Regions from separate parts of the Streptomyces sp. NPDC032198 genome, predicted to be linked through region 2. Evidence: riboswitches for the same ligand, from Rfam matches in the RefSeq annotation. Region 2 holds a riboswitch; each other region holds the start of a gene.
What was found. A riboswitch is a leader RNA that binds a small molecule or an ion and turns the genes downstream of it on or off. The one in region 2 is predicted to bind thiamine pyrophosphate.

Region 1 (5,496 bases), on a different contig from region 2:
GGTGGGCAGCCAGGTCGCCGGCCTGCTCGAAGAGCCCCCGGCCCACCTCGGCGTAGATCCAGAAGCAGGGCAGGACCGCGGCGGCCAGCTCCGGGTATCCCTGGGTGTGGGCTACGGAGAGCAGGTAGGAGGTGTATCCGGTGCAGGTGGGGGAGGGGGTCCAGGCATCGACGTCGACGACGTTGCTCTGGTGCAGGGAGCTTTCGACGACGACGGCGTCGTGGGCGGACTTCGCGAAGAACGCGATGTCCTGTGGCCGATCCGCTTTCGCGGCGGCGCTGGCCAGCGCACGGGCGTAGTCGCGCAGGTAGAGGGCGTCCTGGGCCAGGTAATAGACGAACTTCTCCCGGTCCAGGGTGCCGTCGCCGAGACCGGTGAGAAACGGCAGCTTGTCGATGGCCGAACGTATCTCAGCCGTGGCCGTCCACAGCTCGTCGCAGAACGTCGTGGGCATGGTGCTCAGCTCCAGTACTGGTGGAAGTGGTGGACGGGACCGTGACCGTGGCCGACGTGCAGGGTGTCGGCCGCGCGCAAGGCCCCGGTCAGGTAGTCCTTCGCGGCGCGGACAGCGGTGTTCCAGTCGCTGTGCTGCGGGCGCAGGGCGGCGATCGCGGCGGAGAGGGTGCAGCCGGTGCCATGGGTGTTGCGCGTGTTCACGCGAGGCGCGGACAGCTCGGTGACGCCCGCGCCCAGGGCGCCCGTGGCGTCTGTGCCGTCGGCGAGGATGTCGACGGAATCTGCGTCGTGCGTGTGGTGGCCGCCCTTGAGCAGGACCCGCCGGGCGCCGGTGTGGAGGAGCGCGTGGGCCTGCTCGATGGCGTCGGTGCGGTTCTTGGCGGCGGCGATGCCGAGGAGGTCGCCGGCCTCGGGGAGGTTGGGGGTGATGAGGTCGGCGAGAGGCAGGAGACGCTCGCGCAGCACGGTTACCGCATCGGCCTCCAGGAGGCGGTGACCGCTGGTCGAGACCATGACGGGGTCCAGGACGACGTAGCGGGGGCGGTGGCGCTCCAGCGCGTCCGCGACGGCTGCGGCGATGGCGGCGTCGGCCAGCATTCCGATCTTGACGGCGTCCACCCGGACGTCGGCGAACAGCGTGTCGAGCTGCTCGGTGACGAACGCCGCAGGCACGGCATGGATGCCGGTGACGCCCTGGGTGTTCTGTGCGGTCAGGGCGGTCAGGACTGCTGTTCCGTAGGCGCCGTTGGCGGAGAACGCCTTCAGGTCGGCCTGGATGCCGGCGCCGCCGGAGGGGTCGCTGGCGGCGATGCTGAGGGCGATGGGCGGGCTGGTCACGCGGGGACCTCCTGGCGCAGGGTGCGGATGAGGGAGTGCGCTGCGGCCTCGGGGTCGGACTGTCCGCAGACCGCGCTGACGACAGCGAGCCCGGCCGCACCGCTTGCCCTGACCGCGGCGGCCTCGGATGCGCCGATCCCGCCGATGGCCACGCATGGCAGCGGGCTCTCCTGGACGATCCGGGCCAGGCCTCCCAGGCCGAGCGGGGCGTCCGCGTCTGGCTTGGTGGACTGCGGGAACACCGGACCGACACCGAGGTGGTCGACGGCATCCGGTACGTGCGCCAGCTGCCCGGGACGGCTGACGGACAGGCCGATGTAGGCATGGGGGCCGAGCCGCTGCCGGGCGGTCGTGGGGGAGAGGTCCCGCTGCCCCAGGTGGACGCCGTCCGCGTCCAACCAGACCGCCACATCCAGACGATCATTGACGATCAAGGGGACACCGGTGCCGGCGAGTTCGGCCTGGATCCTCCGGCCCAGCGCGCACAGCGTGCGGGCGTCCGCGTCCGGATCGCGCAACTGGACAGCGGTCACACCGCCCTTGACGGCGGCCGCCACTGTGGCCGCGACACCACGGTCGCCGCAGAGCCGGGTGTCGGTGACGAGATACAGGGATAGGTCAAGTGGTGGTCGCATGGGTTGCTCCTTGGGGTCTCCCGGCCGGGGAAGGGCGGGGGAAACGCATCGGGAGGTGCAGGGAAAGGCAGGGCCCTGACGTGCAGGAACCTTGAGTTGTCCGCAGGGGCGAGGGTGTGCGTCTGCGGGGTCTGACGCACTTGGTGGTGGGGTCGCACCCCAGGTCGGCGGAGGCTGTTCAGCAGGTGGCGTTCGGCCGACCGCTCGCTGCCAACCCGGCAACACCGCTGCGCTCAGCGCAGGTTGAGAGCCTCGGCGAGCCGGTCCGGGCTGAGCTCGTACAGTGCATCGATCAGTGCGACCGCGAACGTGCCGGGCCCCGTCGAGCGCGTGGCGGCACTCTCCGCGGCCACGGTGAGCAGGCCCGACGCGGCAGTGGCGGCCAGCAGTGCATCGCCCGTGACGGCCGTGCAAGCAGCCACCAGGGCGCCCAGTGAGCAGCCGGTACCCGTCACCCGTTGCAGCAGCGGGTGACCATTGGCCACACGCACCACGCGCGTCCCGTCCGTAAGGACGTCCTCCGGACCGCTCACAGCGACCGCGCAGCCGTAGCGCCGGCCCAGCCCGCCGGCCGCGTCCAGCGCCGCCTCGGGGGCGTCCGTGCTGTCCACGCCGCGCCCGCCCGTGCCGCCGCTGTCCAGGGCCAGGATCTCGGAAGCATTGCCGCGAATGACCGCTGGAGGCGCGATCTCCAGGAGTTCGCGGGCCAGGCCGGTGCGCCAGGGCAGCGCGCCGACCGCCACCGGGTCGAGCACCCACGGGCGCCCGGCCCCGGCCGCTTCTTTGACCGCGACGCGCATCGCCTCGGCCGTCGCGGACGTGACCGTCCCCAGGTTGATCAGGACGCCCCCGGCCACCCGGGCCAGTGCTCCGGCCTCCTGCGGGCTGTGCACCATCGCGGGGGAGGCCCCCGCCGCGAGCAGCACGTTCGCGGTGAACTGCGACACCACGACGTTGGTCAGGCAGTGCACAAGGGGTGCGGAGCTCCGCAGCGACGCGATCACGTCCGCCACGGCATCACGGGAAACGGCAGGGCCGTTCTGGGCAGGTACGGAGGCAGCATCCATCGTCAACACTCTTCCTACGCCGGCATTACCCGGTCCAGGTTCATGCGGTCGGCGGAAAGGGGAGCAAGTCCCGTCCGCCCTCTCAGCCCGGCTACTCCCGAGCTCCCGCGGTGGTCACCACGCAATGTACCTCCCCCGGGAACGGGAGTTCGCACTCGGGGCACCGCACGGCAGGACACGGCTCTGCCGGAGGAACTGACAAGGCCGCCGCCCTGGTGCACACTCTGGGCGCAGACTCGTAGCCCGTGTCGTATTGCTCGCCGGGCGGGAGGTCCGTGACGAGGTCTCTGAGGCTGTGCAGTGCGTCGGTGAATCCCGCGACCACCTGACCGATGCGATCCTGCATAGCTCCAGATTTCGTCAACCCGTCAACCTTTGCAATGGGAGATCTCTCCAAGCTCGGCGGTTGGCCCACCGGGCTTCACGTCTCGGCACGGCGGAACTTATGGTTTGTGGGTTACCCAGAGCAGTTCCGCCGGCCAGCGGTGTGCCCAGTCGGGAGGGTCGGTTTCGTTGTAGCCGTTGGGTGTTCCGAGTTCGGGCCGCGGCTCGATGAGGTCGTCGATGATGAGACCCGCGCCGCGCAGGACCTTGACCCAGTCGCCGTAGGTGAGCTGATAGCTGGTCGCGCCGTCGTCTTCGGCGATGGCGCTCAGCCCGAAGTAGTCCTTCTGCAGCGTCGTGGTCACGCGGCTGGCGGCTTCGTCGTAGCAAGCTTCGAACCAAGGGCTGGCGACGTTGAACACCAGGCGCCCGCCTCGGCCCAAGACGCGTGCGGCCTGCGGGACGGCCAGGTGCGGGGGCGCCCAGCTGAGCCCACCGAAGTCGCAGAACACCAGGTCGAAGCTGTCGGCGGCGAAGGGGAGTTGTTCGGCGGCGCCTTGCACCAGCGGGTAGCGGACGGCTCCCATCGCGCGGGCCGCTGCGGCGAGTTGGGCTTCGGACAGGTCGATCCCGACCACGGAGGCACCCTCGGCGGCGAGCGCCCTGGACCACTGGCCGGCGCCACAGCCGAGTTCGAGGACGCGCTTGCCGGTGACGTCGCCCAGGGCGTGCAGGTGCGCGTCGGGGATGGAGTACATGCCCCACAGCCGGGGTGTGGCGCCGATTTGCGGGTCGTGCTCGTGCTGGTAGGCGCTGCTGATCTGGTTCCAGAGCCGCCGGTTGGCGGGGATGCTGTCCACGCGCCGACTCCAGCACTGCCTGCCGGGGGCGGTCAACACGATTATGGCACTGGGCGGCCCTCGCCTCGGTTGCTTCCCCGGCGCTTTGCCGACGGCGAGCAGATCATGCGTGTGCCCCTCGACGGTGGTGAGCGTCGGTCGGTTGGTATCGCCGACGTGACGGTCCATCGCAACTTCTACTCGATAGTGGACAAGAACGGTCAGCTCGAAGACACCGTGGAGGTTCCAGGGCCCGGCGGGCGGGGAGCTGGCAGGTCCAGCCGTGCCGTTTGAGCAGGGCCGCGACGCCCTGGGCGGCTCGGCGCATCGGTGACCCCGGTGGCCCTCGTCGTCGGAGCGTCACCGCGCAGCGGTCAGCGGTCACGGGTGAGCGCGGTGGCGAGTTGGGTGCGGGAGCGGATGCCGAGTTTGCGGTAGATGCGGCTCAGCACGGTTTCTACGGTCTTGACCGAGATGAACATCTGCTGGGCCGCTTCCTGGTTCGTCGCGCCGGTGCGCACGAGTTCGGCCAGATGCAACTCGTGTTCGGTCAGACGCTGGGGCGTCGGCGGAGCCGAGCTGCTGGGTGCGGAGGGATGGCCTGTCAGGTGGGTCAGGTGGTTGTTCGCGAGCGCGGTCCAGGGGCGTGCTTCGGCGTCCTCGAAGAGCGTACGAGCCCTTTCCCACGCCGTTCGCGCAGCGGCGGCACGCCGACGGCGGCGCTCGACACGGCCGCGCAGCAGGTGGGTGCGGCCCTCCTCGACGGGGAGGCCGAGCGCGGCGAAACCGTGGGCAGCGTCCGCCAGGAGTTCCGCGGCCTCTTCGACGGCGTCGGCACCGTCGAGGTAGCGGCACAGGCCTCGGGCGCGGGTCAGCGCTGCGCGCAGAGCGGCGTGCGCGGGGTGCGCTCCCACCCGTTCCTGCATGTGCTCCAGCAGACCGCGGGCCTCGTCCGTACGACCGCAGAGCGCGTACGCCTCCACCGCGTCCCCCTGCCAGCGCAGCACCGCCGGATCAGCGGCCCCCGAGCGCGACTCCAGCTCCGCGACCTCCGACAACGTCGCGGCGGCCTTCTCGACGCGACCGGTGTGCAGAAGCGCAGCCCCCAGGGCCCACAGGCCGCGTGTGGTGTGCAGCGCATCCTGTTCCTCGCGCGAGGCGCGCACGCCGTGGGCGGCGTAGCGCAGTGCATGGGCGAAACTGCCGCCGCCGGCCTCGGCCATGGCCGCCGTATACCAAGCGGGACCGGGTGACAGGCCTGCCGCCGCCGTGAGGTCGACGGCGCGCGCCGACCAGCGCAGCGCCTGACCGCAGGCACCACGCCCTGCCTCGACCTCG
Region 2 (5,496 bases):
CGTGCCTGACATGCCTGAAGTACCCCAGGAGCCCATGCCCAGCGCATCACAGCCCGCCCCCGAGGCGCCGCGCACGCCTCAGACGCCTCAGGCACCACAGGTGTCTCAGACGCCTCAAGCGCCGCAGAAGAAGAGCGCGGGCCGTGATCTCGGGGCGGCCATAGGAGTCGGCGTGGGGCTCGGCGCGGTGATCATCGCGTCGCTCTTCATCGTGAAGGCCGTCTTCATCGGCGTCATAGCGGTCGCCGTCGTGGTCGGCCTCTGGGAGCTCACCTCGCGGCTCCAGGAGCGCAAGGAGATCAAGGCGCCGCTGGTCCCGCTGGCGGTGGGCGGCGCCGCCATGGTCGTCGCCGGATACGTCCGTGGGCCCGAGGGCGCCTGGGTCGCCATGGCGCTCACCGCGCTCGCGGTGCTCGTCTGGCGGATGACCGAGCCGCCCGAGGGCTATCTGAAGGACGTCACGGCAGGCGTCTTCGCGGCGTTCTACGTCCCGTTCCTCGCCACGTTCGTGGCGATGATGCTCACCGCGGACGACGGCGCGATGCGGGTGCTCACGTTCCTGCTCCTGACCGTGGTCAGCGACACCGGGGCGTACGCGATCGGCTGGCGCTTCGGCAAGCACAAGCTCGCCCCGCGCATCAGCCCCGGCAAGACCCGCGAGGGCCTGGTCGGAGCGGTGACGTTCGCGATGGCGGGTGGCGCGCTGTGCATGGAGTTCCTGATCGACGGCGGCACGTGGTGGCAGGGGCTGCTCATCGGCCTCGCGGTCGCCGCGAGCGCGACGCTCGGGGACCTGGGCGAGTCGATGATCAAGCGTGACCTCGGCATCAAGGACATGGGCACGCTGCTGCCGGGACACGGCGGCATCATGGACCGCCTCGACTCACTGCTGCCGACCGCACCGGTGGTCTGGCTGCTGCTGGTCATCTTCGTCGGGTCCGGCTGACCTGCGCTTGTGTACGTGAGGGGCTCGCCGTCCAGCTGGACGGCGAGCCCCTTTTCGCATGCCGCGCGCAGTGTGCCGTACGCCGCTTACTTCAGCTTGTGGCACGCCTTCTGCGAGAGGTTCTTCCACTGCACACAGACCAGCGTGCCCTTGCGGAGCTTGGGCCCCGTGGTGGTCCCGACCTTGCCCCACTCGACCTCGGCGGCGTTGCCGTGCGGAACCGAGTGGGCCTTGCGCCAGCTCTTGCCGACGTGGGTCGAGCCGCCCGGCTGCTTGTACAGCCAGCGGGCCTTACCCGCCTTGTACGGAGACCTGGCCGACTGGACGTAGTTCAGGCCACGCTTGGTGGACCCCTTCTTGTTCCAGTAGAAGAAGGAGACCGAGTAAGCGCAGGTCCTGCCGCTCTGCTTCACGCAGCGCACTTCCTGGTGCTTGCTGACCGCCGCGGCCCGGACCCCGGTCCCGGCGTGGGCCGGTGCCGCGGTCGTCACGGCGAGCGCCGCGGTGGCGCCGATCAAGAGCGCCTTCCCCGTTTGATTCAACACGTGCTGATTACCTCCAGCGAAGTTGATGTTGTCAGGGAAGACTCTAGTGATCTATGTCAGGCACATGACAGACCTTCGGCCGACCGGTTCTCAGCGCCGCCGTGGGTGGACAGGGGAGGGCTCTCATCGTCTGCGACACTGGAAGGACCATGCCTGTACCCGGAGAACTCACCTTTGTCGCGCCCCGCGGAGCCAAGAAGCCGCCGCGGCATCTCGCCGACCTCACGCCCGCCGAGCGCAAGGAAGCCGTTGCCGCTGCCGGCGAGAAGCCGTTTCGCGCCAAGCAGCTTTCGCAGCACTACTTCGCGCGGTACGCGCACGACCCGGAGCAGTGGACCGACATTCCCGCCGGTTCACGTCAGAAGCTTCAGGAGGCGCTGCTTCCCGAGCTGATGTCCGTGGTGCGGCACATCAGCTGTGACGACGACACCACGCGCAAGACGCTGTGGCGGCTCTTCGACGGGACGCTCGTCGAGTCCGTGCTCATGCGCTATCCGGACCGCGTGACGATGTGCATCTCGTCGCAGGCCGGGTGTGGGATGAACTGTCCGTTCTGTGCCACCGGGCAGGCCGGGCTCGACCGGAATCTGTCGACCGCCGAGATCGTGCACCAGATCGTTGACGGGATGCGCGCGCTGCGGGACGGGGAGATCCCTGGAGGGCCCGCTCGGCTCTCCAACATCGTGTTTATGGGGATGGGCGAGCCTCTTGCCAACTACAACCGGGTGACCGGGGCGATTCGCAGGCTGACCGATCCCGAGCCGGACGGTGTGGGCCTCTCGCAGCGTGGCATCACCGTGTCGACCGTCGGTCTGGTGCCCGCCATCCACCGGTTCGCCGACGAGGGCTTCAAGTGCCGCCTCGCCATCTCGCTGCACGCGCCCGACGACGAGCTCCGCGACACCCTCGTACCCGTCAACACGCGCTGGAACGTGCGTGAAGTGATGGACGCCGGGTGGGAGTACGCCGCCAAGTCGGGGCGTCGCCTCTCCATCGAGTACGCGCTGATCCGCGACATCAACGACCAGGCCTGGCGCGGTGACCGCCTCGGGCGGCTGCTGAAGAACAAGCCCGTGCACGTGAACCTCATTCCGCTGAACCCGACGCCCGGGTCGAAGTGGACGGCCTCGCGGCCCGAGGACGAGAAGGCCTTCGTGGACGCCATCGCCGCCCATGGCGTGCCCGTCACGGTTCGTGACACCCGTGGCCAGGAGATCGACGGGGCGTGCGGTCAGCTCGCCGCGTCGGAGCGCTAGCCCGCCGGGCGATAGGCTGGCCGAAACACATCTTCATAGCCGGAACACATCTTCATATTCCGACAGGGGAGCGCCACAGCGCTGAGAGTGCGGCAGCCAAGGACAGGTTGGCCGCAGACCCTCTGAACCTTGCCCGGGTCATTCCGGGTAGGAAGTTCGGACATCACTCAAGCTGTTGCGCCCTGCCCGCGGACCGGTCCGATCCGGTCTGTTCCGCGGGCAGGGCCGCGTCTCTTCCTGGTCACTCCAGGAGGAATGAACTCAGTGAGCACCACCAAGAAGGTCACGGTCACCGCGGTCGCGGTGAGCATCGGGCTCGTCGCGCTCTCCGCGTGCGGCAGCTCGTCGGACAGCGGCGACAAGGCCGACTCCAAGAGCGTCACGCTCGTCAGCCATGACTCCTTCAACGTCTCCAAGGACGTACTGAAGGCGTTCGAGAAGAGCTCCGGCTACAAGGTCAACGTGCTGAAGGACGGCGACGCCGGTGCGGCCGTGAACAAGGCGATCCTGTCCAAGGACAACCCGCAGGGCGATGTCTTCTTCGGCGTCGACAACACCCTGCTCTCGCGCGCGCTCGACAACGGTCTCTTCCAGTCGTACGAGGCCAAGGGCTCGGAGAAGGTCGGGCCGGAGTTCCGGGTCGACGGGGACAAGCACCGGGTGACGCCCGTCGACAGCGGCGACATCTGCGTCAACTACGACAAGAAGTACTTCGCCGACAAGAAGCTGGCGCCGCCGAAGTCCTTCGCGGATCTGACCAAGCCCGCCTACAAGGACCTGTTGGTCACCGAGAACGCCTCGACCTCCTCGCCCGGCCTCGGATTCCTGCTCGGCAGCGCCGCGCAGTACGGCGACGACGGCTGGCAGGGCTACTGGAAGAAGCTCAAGGCCAACGGCGTCAAGGTCGTCGACGGCTGGGAGCAGGCCTACAACGAAGAGTTCTCCGGGTCCGCCGGCGGCAAGAAGGCCAAGGGCGACCGGCCGCTCGTCGTCTCGTACGCCTCGTCGCCGCCCGTCGAGGTGCTCTACGCCAAGCCGCAGCCCAAGCAGGCGCCGACCGGCGTCGCGACCGGCACCTGCTTCCGGCAGGTCGAGTACGCGGGTCTGCTCAGCAACGCCAAGAACGAGAAGGGCGGCAAGGCGCTGCTCGACTTCCTGATCGGCGCCGAGTTCCAGAAGGACATGCCGCTGAACATGTTCGTGAACCCGGTGCGGGAGAAGACCGAGCTGCCCGAGCTGTTCGTCAAGCACGGCGTGAAGGTCGACGACCCGGAGACCATGGACCCGAAGAAGATCGCCGACAACCGTGATCAGTGGGTCAAGTCGTGGACCTCGCTCGTACTGAAGTAAGCGGATCCCCTAAGGGGAGCGCTTCCCGTAAGGGGCGCTCGCGCGGGGGCGCGGCGCGGCTCGGTCTGATGGCCGTGCCCGTCGCGTTCTTCGCGGTCTTCTTCGCCTATCCGGTCGCCGCGATCGTCGCGCGCGGCTTGAAGGTGGGCGGGGCGTGGCAGTTCGGGCGGATCGCGGAGGTCGTCGGGCAGTCCGACGTCCGGCACGTGCTGTGGTTCACCACCTGGCAGGCGCTCGCGTCGACCGCGCTCACGCTGCTGATCGCGCTCCCCGGCGCGTATGTCTTCGCGCGCTTCGAGTTCAGGGGCAAGCAGGTGCTCCGGGCGGTCGTCACGGTGCCGTTCGTGCTGCCGACGGTCGTCGTCGGGACCGCGTTCCTCGCGCTGCTCGGCCGGGGCGGGCTGCTCGACGAGATGTGGGGCGTGCGCCTCGACACGACTGTGTGGGCGATCCTGCTCGCGCACGTCTTCTTCAACTACGCCGTCGTCGTACGGACGGTGGGCGGGCTCTGGTCGCAGCTCGACCCGCGCCAGGAAGAGGCCGCGCGGATGCTCGGCGCCTCGCGGTGGACCGCGTGGCGGACCGTGACGCTGCCCGCGCTCGGGCCCGCGGTAGCCGCCGCCTCGCTCATGGTCTTCCTGTTCACCTTCACCTCGTTCGGTGTGGTGCAGATCCTCGGCGGGCCCGCGTACTCGACCCTCGAGGTCGAGATCTACCGGCAGACCGCCCAGCTCCTCGACCTGTCCACGGCCGCCGTCCTGACGATCGTTCAGTTCGTGGCGGTGGGCTTGATCCTCGCCGTGCACGCGTGGACGGTGCGCAGGCGGGAGAGTGCGCTGAAGCTCGTCGACGCGTCCGGGGTGGCGCGGCGGCCGCGCGGCGCGGGGCAGTGGGCGCTGCTGGGCGGGGTCATGCTCACCATCGCCGTGCTGATCCTGCTGCCGCTCGGGGTCCTGATCGAGCGGTCACTGAGCACCCCCGACGGCTACGGCTTCACCTACTACAAGGAACTGACATCGGCGGAGGGCGGGGCCTTCCTCGTCCCGCCGATCGAGGCCGTGTGGAATTCGCTCCAGTACGCGCTCGCCGCCACCGCCATCGCCCTGGTGGTCGGCGGGCTCGCGGCGGCGGCGCTCACCCGGAGGGCCGGCCGCCTGGTGCGCGGCTTCGACGCGCTGCTGATGCTGCCGCTCGGGGTGTCCGCGGTGACGGTCGGCTTCGGGTTCCTGATCACGCTGGACAAGCCGCCGCTGGACCTTCGGTCCACGTGGATCCTGGTGCCGCTCGCGCAGGCGCTGGTGGGCGTGCCCTTCGTCGTACGCACCATGCTTCCCGTCCTGCGCGCGGTGGACGGACGCCTGCGCGAGGCGGCCGCCGTGCTCGGAGCGTCGCCGCTGCG
Region 3 (5,496 bases), on a different contig from region 2:
CAGGTTCCGCTCGCCCTTGGCGGTTTTCGGCGCCGAGAACTCGAACGAGTACGTCGTCTTGCCGGTCGCGAGCATGTCACGCACGGTGCGTGCGCGATCAGATCTGGTGGAAGCAGTGCCTAGGGCCATACGGGCAGGTTAGCTACGGGGTACCGCTACCGGCCAATTCCCGTCCAACCTGCGGACAACCGACCGGAATGATGGCCGAAGATCGCCGATCAGGCCGTACGCAGCCGCTTCGCGAAGTCGGCCGCGGCGGCGGCCGGGTCGTCCGCCTCGGTGATCGCCCGTACGACGACGACGCGGCGGGCGCCCGCTTCGAGCACCTCGTCGAGGTTGCCCGCGTCGATGCCGCCGATGGCGAACCAGGGGCGGTCCGTGCCGAGCGAGGCCGTGTACCGGACGAGGTCGAGTCCGGGGGCGTACCGGCCGGGCTTGGTGGGGGTGGGCCAGCAGGGGCCGGTGCAGAAGTAGTCCACGCCGTCCTGCGTGGCCGCGGCGGCTGCCTCGGTGTCGGCGTGCGTGGAGCGGCCCACGAGCACGTCCTGGCCGAGGATCGCGCGGGCGGCGGGCACGGGCAGGTCGCCCTGGCCCAGGTGCAGCACGTCGGCGCCGATGGCGTGCGCGACGTCCGCGCGGTCGTTCACCGCGAGGAGCTTGCCGTGCCTGCGGGCGGCGTCGGCGAAGACCTGGAGGTGGTCGAGCTCCTCGGCCGCCTCCATGCCCTTGTCCCGCAGCTGCACGATGTCGACGCCGCCGCCCAGGACGGCGTCGAGGAACTCGGGGAGGTCTCCCTGGCGCTTGCGGGCGTCCACACACAGGTAGAGGCGGGCGTCGGCGAGCTGCTCGCGGGCAGGCTTGGTGGCCATGAAGAGGTCCCCCCGGGTCGTCGGTGGCCTACGGGCCGCGGGTCCCCGGGGGACACACGGCCCGTACGCAACGGTTTTCCGTTTCGGTCGGACGCGCCTCGGTCGGACGCGTCCCGGTCAGACGGCGAGCGCCTGGGCGCGGCGCTTCACCTCCGTGCCGCGATTCTCACTGAGTGCCTGCGCGGGGGTGCCGGGCAGGGTCGGGTCGGGGGTGAAGAGCCACTCCAGCATCTCTTCGTCGGAGAAGCCGTCGTCCCGCAGGAGCGTCAGGGTGCCGGTGAGGCCCTTGACGATCTTGTCGCCGTCGATGAAGGCCGCCGGCACGGCGAGCGCGCGGTTCTCACCACGGCGCACGGCGATCAGCTGGCCCTCCTTGACCAGCTGGCGCACACGCGTCACCTCGACGTCGAGCATTTCTGCGATGTCGGGGAGGTGGAGCCACTCGGGGACGAGAGCATCAGTCTTTGCGTCAATCTCGGTCACGGGGACAAGCCTAGCTCCGGGCACCGACAGCGGCCGGGCAGCGGGTCCCCCTCGGTCCCGGCAGCGGTCCCGGCAGCGGTCCCGGCAGCGCTTAGGGCAGCACTGCCTTCTTGAGCGGTACGGCGGGGTCCGACGCCAGCTCGGCGGACAGGCGGGCGCCCGCCTCGATCAGCTTGCGGCCCTGTGCCAGGTCCCTGGGGCGGCCCACCGCGAGGAGGGCGACCAGGGCGCCCCGCCGGAGCCAGCACACGCTCCAGGCCGCCCCCGAGGGGTCGCCGCGCCACACCAGCTCGTCGGCGGACGCGTGATGACCGGCGTACTGGACGAAGCGGCCGAACTGCTCGGACCAGAAGTACGGGACCGGGTCGTACGCCGAAGGGGTCTCGCCGATGATGTTCGCCGCGACCGTGCGCGGGCCCTGGAGGGCGTTGTCCCAGTGGTGGACGAGCAGGCGCTCGCCATACCTTCCCGAAGGGAAGGAGGAGCAGTCGCCGACCGCGTACACATCGGGTTCCGACGTCCGCAGGTGGTCGTCGGCGAGGACCTCACGGTGGGCGCCCAGGGTGATGCCGGAGTCCGCGAGCCAGTCCGTGGCGGGGCGTGCGCCGATACCGACGACGACCGCGTCCGCGGGCAGCCGGGTGCCGTCGTCCAGGAGGACGCTGCCGGGCTCGACGCGGTCCACGCGCGCGTGGGTGCGCAGCTCGGCTCCGGAGTCGGCGTACCAGGACGTCATCGGCGCCGCGACCTCCGCGGGCAGCGCCCCGGCCAGCGGTCGCGCGGCGGCCTCGACGACAGTGACCGAGCAGCCCGCCTCGCGTGCGGCGGTCGCGAACTCGGCGCCGATCCAGCCGGCGCCGACGACCACGATGCGGTGCTGTTCGGCGAGCACGGGCCGCAGCCGCTCGGCGTCGTCGAGGGTGCGCAGCAGATGGACGCCGGGGACCCCGGAGACGCCGGGCAGCAGGATGGGCCGGGCGCCGGTGGCGATGACGAGGGCGTCGTAGGGCACCGGGCCCGACGCGGTGTCCAGTGCGTGGTCCGCGGGGCGGACGCCCGTGACCTCGTGGCCCAGGCTCAGCTCGATGCCGAGCGCCTCGAAGTCGATGTCGAAGGCGGAGCCCTCCGCCTTGCCGAGCAGCACGGCCTTGGACAACGGCGGCCTGTCGTACGGCTGATGGGGCTCCGCGCCGATCAGGGTGACCGCCCCGGCGAACCCCTGCTCGCGCAGGGCCACGGCGGTCTGCACCCCGGCCATCCCCGCACCGACGATGACGACCCGGCGCTCTTCCTGCCTCCGCTGCTCACTCACCCGATCACTCTAGGGCGGCGGGCGACGCGCGTCTCAGGGCCCCGCGAGGAGATCTCTGACACACCGTCACTGCTCCTGACCGCACAGCTGCCCTACCTACCCCGGGACACCAAAGGCTAAGGTTGCCGTGCAGAGCACTCGCGGGAGCCCGGACGCACCGGGCTGAGAGGGAGGCTGGACGGCCTCCGACCGTACGAACCTGATCCGGGTCATGCCGGCGAAGGGAGGGGCTGGACGCCCATGCATCCACGTACACCACCCCGAGAGACGACCGACGTCCTTGTCGTCGGGGGCGGCATCATCGGCCTGGTCACGGCCTGGCGGGCGGCCCAGCGCGGCCTGTCCGCCGCGGTCGTGGACCCCGAGCCCGGCGGCGGCGCGGCGCAGGTCGCCGCGGGCATGCTGGCCGCCGTCACCGAGCTGCACTACGGGGAGCAGACGCTGCTCGGCCTGAATCTGGCCTCCGCGCAGCGCTATCCCGAGTTCGCGGCCGAGCTGACCGAGGCGAGCGGCCGCGATCTCGGCTACCGCGCGTGCGGCACGCTCGCCGTGGCGCTCGACTCCGACGACCGTGCCCATCTGCGGGAGCTGCACGCCCTTCAGCAGCAGTCGGGGCTCGCCTCGGAGTGGCTGAGCGGGCGCGAGTGCCGCCGCCTCGAACCGATGCTCGCACCGGGGGTCCGGGGCGGACTGCGCGTCGACGGCGACCACCAGATCGACCCGCGCAGGCTCGCCGCGGCGCTCCTGGTGGCCTGCGAGCGGGCGGGCGTGGCCTTCCACCACGCGTGGGTGGACCGTCTCTCGGTCGTACGGGACCGGGCCACCGGAGTCGTCCTCGCCGACGGCACCGCCCTGGAGGCCGGTCAGACCGTGCTCGCCGCGGGCAGCCTCAGCGGACGCCTCTCCGGCGTCCCCGAGGGTGTCCTGCCGCCAGTACGCCCCGTGAAGGGGCAGGTGCTGCGGCTCACGGTGCCGCAGCGGTACGCGCCGTTCCTGAGCCGCACCGTGCGCGCCGTGGTGCGTGGCAGCCACGTCTACCTGGTGCCGCGCGAGAACGGCGAGCTCGTCGTCGGCGCGACCAGCGAGGAACTCGGCTGGGACACGACGGTCACGGCGGGCGGCGTGTACGAGCTGCTGCGGGACGCCCACGAGCTCGTACCCGGCATCACGGAACTGCCGCTGACGGAGACCCGCGCGGGCCTGCGCCCCGGCTCCCCCGACAACGCGCCGCTGCTCGGCCCGACCGCGCTCCCCGGCCTCCAGCTGGCCACCGGGCACTACCGCAACGGCGTCCTTCTGACGCCCGTCACCGGTGACGTCATGGCGCACGCCCTGACCACCGGCGAACTGCCCGACGAGGCGCGGGGGTTCACCCCTCTGCGCTTCGCCGGCACCCCCCGCACGCAGCGCTTCATGGAGCAGCCCGCATGACCCTCCCAGCAGTGACAGCCGTCTCCGTCAACGGAGAAGCACGCGACGTTGCCGCGGGCACCACGCTCGACGCCCTCGTCGCCACCCTGACCACGGCCCCGTCCGGCGTCGCCGCCGCCCTCAACGAAACCGTCGTCCCGCGCACGCGCTGGTCTGACACCCCGCTCAATGACGGCGACCGCGTCGAGGTCCTCACAGCCGTACAAGGAGGCTGAACCGACATGGCAGACGATCCCTTCGCCATCGGCGGGCTCACCCTTTCCTCCCGACTGATCATGGGTACGGGCGGTGCGCCGAGCCTCGACGTCCTGGAACGCTCCCTCGTCGCCTCCGGGACGGAGCTGACGACGGTCGCGATGCGCCGCCTCGATCCCGGCGTGCAGGGCTCCGTGCTCTCCGTCCTGGACCGCCTCGGCATCCGTGTGCTGCCGAACACGGCGGGCTGCTTCACCGCGGGCGAGGCCGTCCTGACCGCCCGGCTCGCGCGGGAGGCGCTCGGCACCGACCTGGTCAAGCTGGAGGTCATCGCGGACGAGCGCACGCTGCTTCCCGACCCGATCGAGCTCATCGACGCCGCCGAGACCCTCGTCGACGACGGCTTCACGGTCCTCCCGTACACGAACGACGACCCGGTGCTTGCCCGGAAGCTGGAGGACGTGGGCTGCGCGGCGATCATGCCGCTGGGCTCCCCCATCGGCTCGGGGCTCGGCATCCGCAACCCGCACAACTTCCAGCTGATCGTCGAGCGCGCGGGCGTGCCGGTGATCCTGGACGCGGGGGCGGGCACGGCGTCCGACGCGGCGCTCGCGATGGAACTGGGGTGCGCGGGTGTGATGCTCGCCTCCGCTGTTACCCGGGCGCAGGAACCGGTCCTGATGGCCGAGGGCATGCGGCACGGCGTCGAGGCCGGACGGCTCGCGTACCGTGCGGGGCGCATTCCCCGGCGCCACTTCGCCGAGGCGTCCTCGCCCGTGGAGGGAATGGCCCGGCTCGACCCGGAGCGGCCCGCGTTCTGAGCGTCCCGCCCCTGTTACAGCTCGGCTGCAGTCGGGGCCCGAGTCCGACCGGGCGGGCAACGGTGTCAGCGGTGGCTCGTAGACTCCCTGCGTGGACACGACCCTTCAGGACCCGCTCGTCGGGCAGGTGCTCGACGGCCGCTACCGCGTGGACGGGCGGATCGCGGTCGGCGGGATGGCCACGGTCTACCGGGCCGTGGACACCCGCCTCGACCGCGTGCTCGCGCTCAAGGTGATGCACCCGACGCTGGCCGCCGACGTCTCATTCGTCGAGCGCTTCATCCGCGAGGCGAAGTCGATCGCCCGGCTCTCGCACCCGAACGTGGTGGGGGTGTACGACCAGGGCGCCGACGGTGCGTACGTCTATCTCGCGATGGAGTACGTC

Region 1: linked by a shared signal. The riboswitch ahead of thiM (hydroxyethylthiazole kinase) and the one ahead of AB0E78_RS28205 (thiamine ABC transporter substrate-binding protein) in region 2 are both predicted to bind thiamine pyrophosphate.
Region 3: linked by a shared signal. The riboswitch ahead of thiO (glycine oxidase ThiO) and the one ahead of AB0E78_RS28205 (thiamine ABC transporter substrate-binding protein) in region 2 are both predicted to bind thiamine pyrophosphate.

The regions. Positions count from the first base shown of each region.
Region 1 is NZ_JBEZVL010000008.1:353,983-359,478, forward strand. It holds gene tenA (thiaminase II) at 1-454, opposite strand, end outside; gene thiD (bifunctional hydroxymethylpyrimidine kinase/phosphomethylpyrimidine kinase) at 460-1,293, opposite strand; gene thiE (thiamine phosphate synthase) at 1,290-1,928, opposite strand; gene thiM (hydroxyethylthiazole kinase) at 2,162-2,941, opposite strand; TPP riboswitch at 2,989-3,114, opposite strand; gene AB0E78_RS23430 (class I SAM-dependent methyltransferase) at 3,439-4,179, opposite strand; gene AB0E78_RS23435 (helix-turn-helix transcriptional regulator) at 4,533-5,496, opposite strand, start outside.
Region 2 is NZ_JBEZVL010000011.1:90,425-95,920, reverse strand. It holds gene AB0E78_RS28220 (phosphatidate cytidylyltransferase) at 1-946, shown strand, start outside; gene AB0E78_RS28215 (hypothetical protein) at 1,033-1,491, opposite strand; gene rlmN (23S rRNA (adenine(2503)-C(2))-methyltransferase RlmN) at 1,641-2,747, shown strand; TPP riboswitch at 2,802-2,919, shown strand; gene AB0E78_RS28205 (thiamine ABC transporter substrate-binding protein) at 3,003-4,097, shown strand; gene AB0E78_RS28200 (iron ABC transporter permease) at 4,166-5,496, shown strand, end outside.
Region 3 is NZ_JBEZVL010000001.1:415,178-420,673, forward strand. It holds gene metF (methylenetetrahydrofolate reductase [NAD(P)H]) at 1-129, opposite strand, end outside; gene thiE (thiamine phosphate synthase) at 219-869, opposite strand; gene AB0E78_RS01955 (Rv2175c family DNA-binding protein) at 987-1,352, opposite strand; gene AB0E78_RS01960 (FAD-dependent oxidoreductase) at 1,444-2,610, opposite strand; TPP riboswitch at 2,795-2,907, shown strand; gene thiO (glycine oxidase ThiO) at 2,905-4,095, shown strand; gene thiS (sulfur carrier protein ThiS) at 4,092-4,310, shown strand; gene AB0E78_RS01975 (thiazole synthase) at 4,317-5,111, shown strand; gene pknB (Stk1 family PASTA domain-containing Ser/Thr kinase) at 5,203-5,496, shown strand, end outside.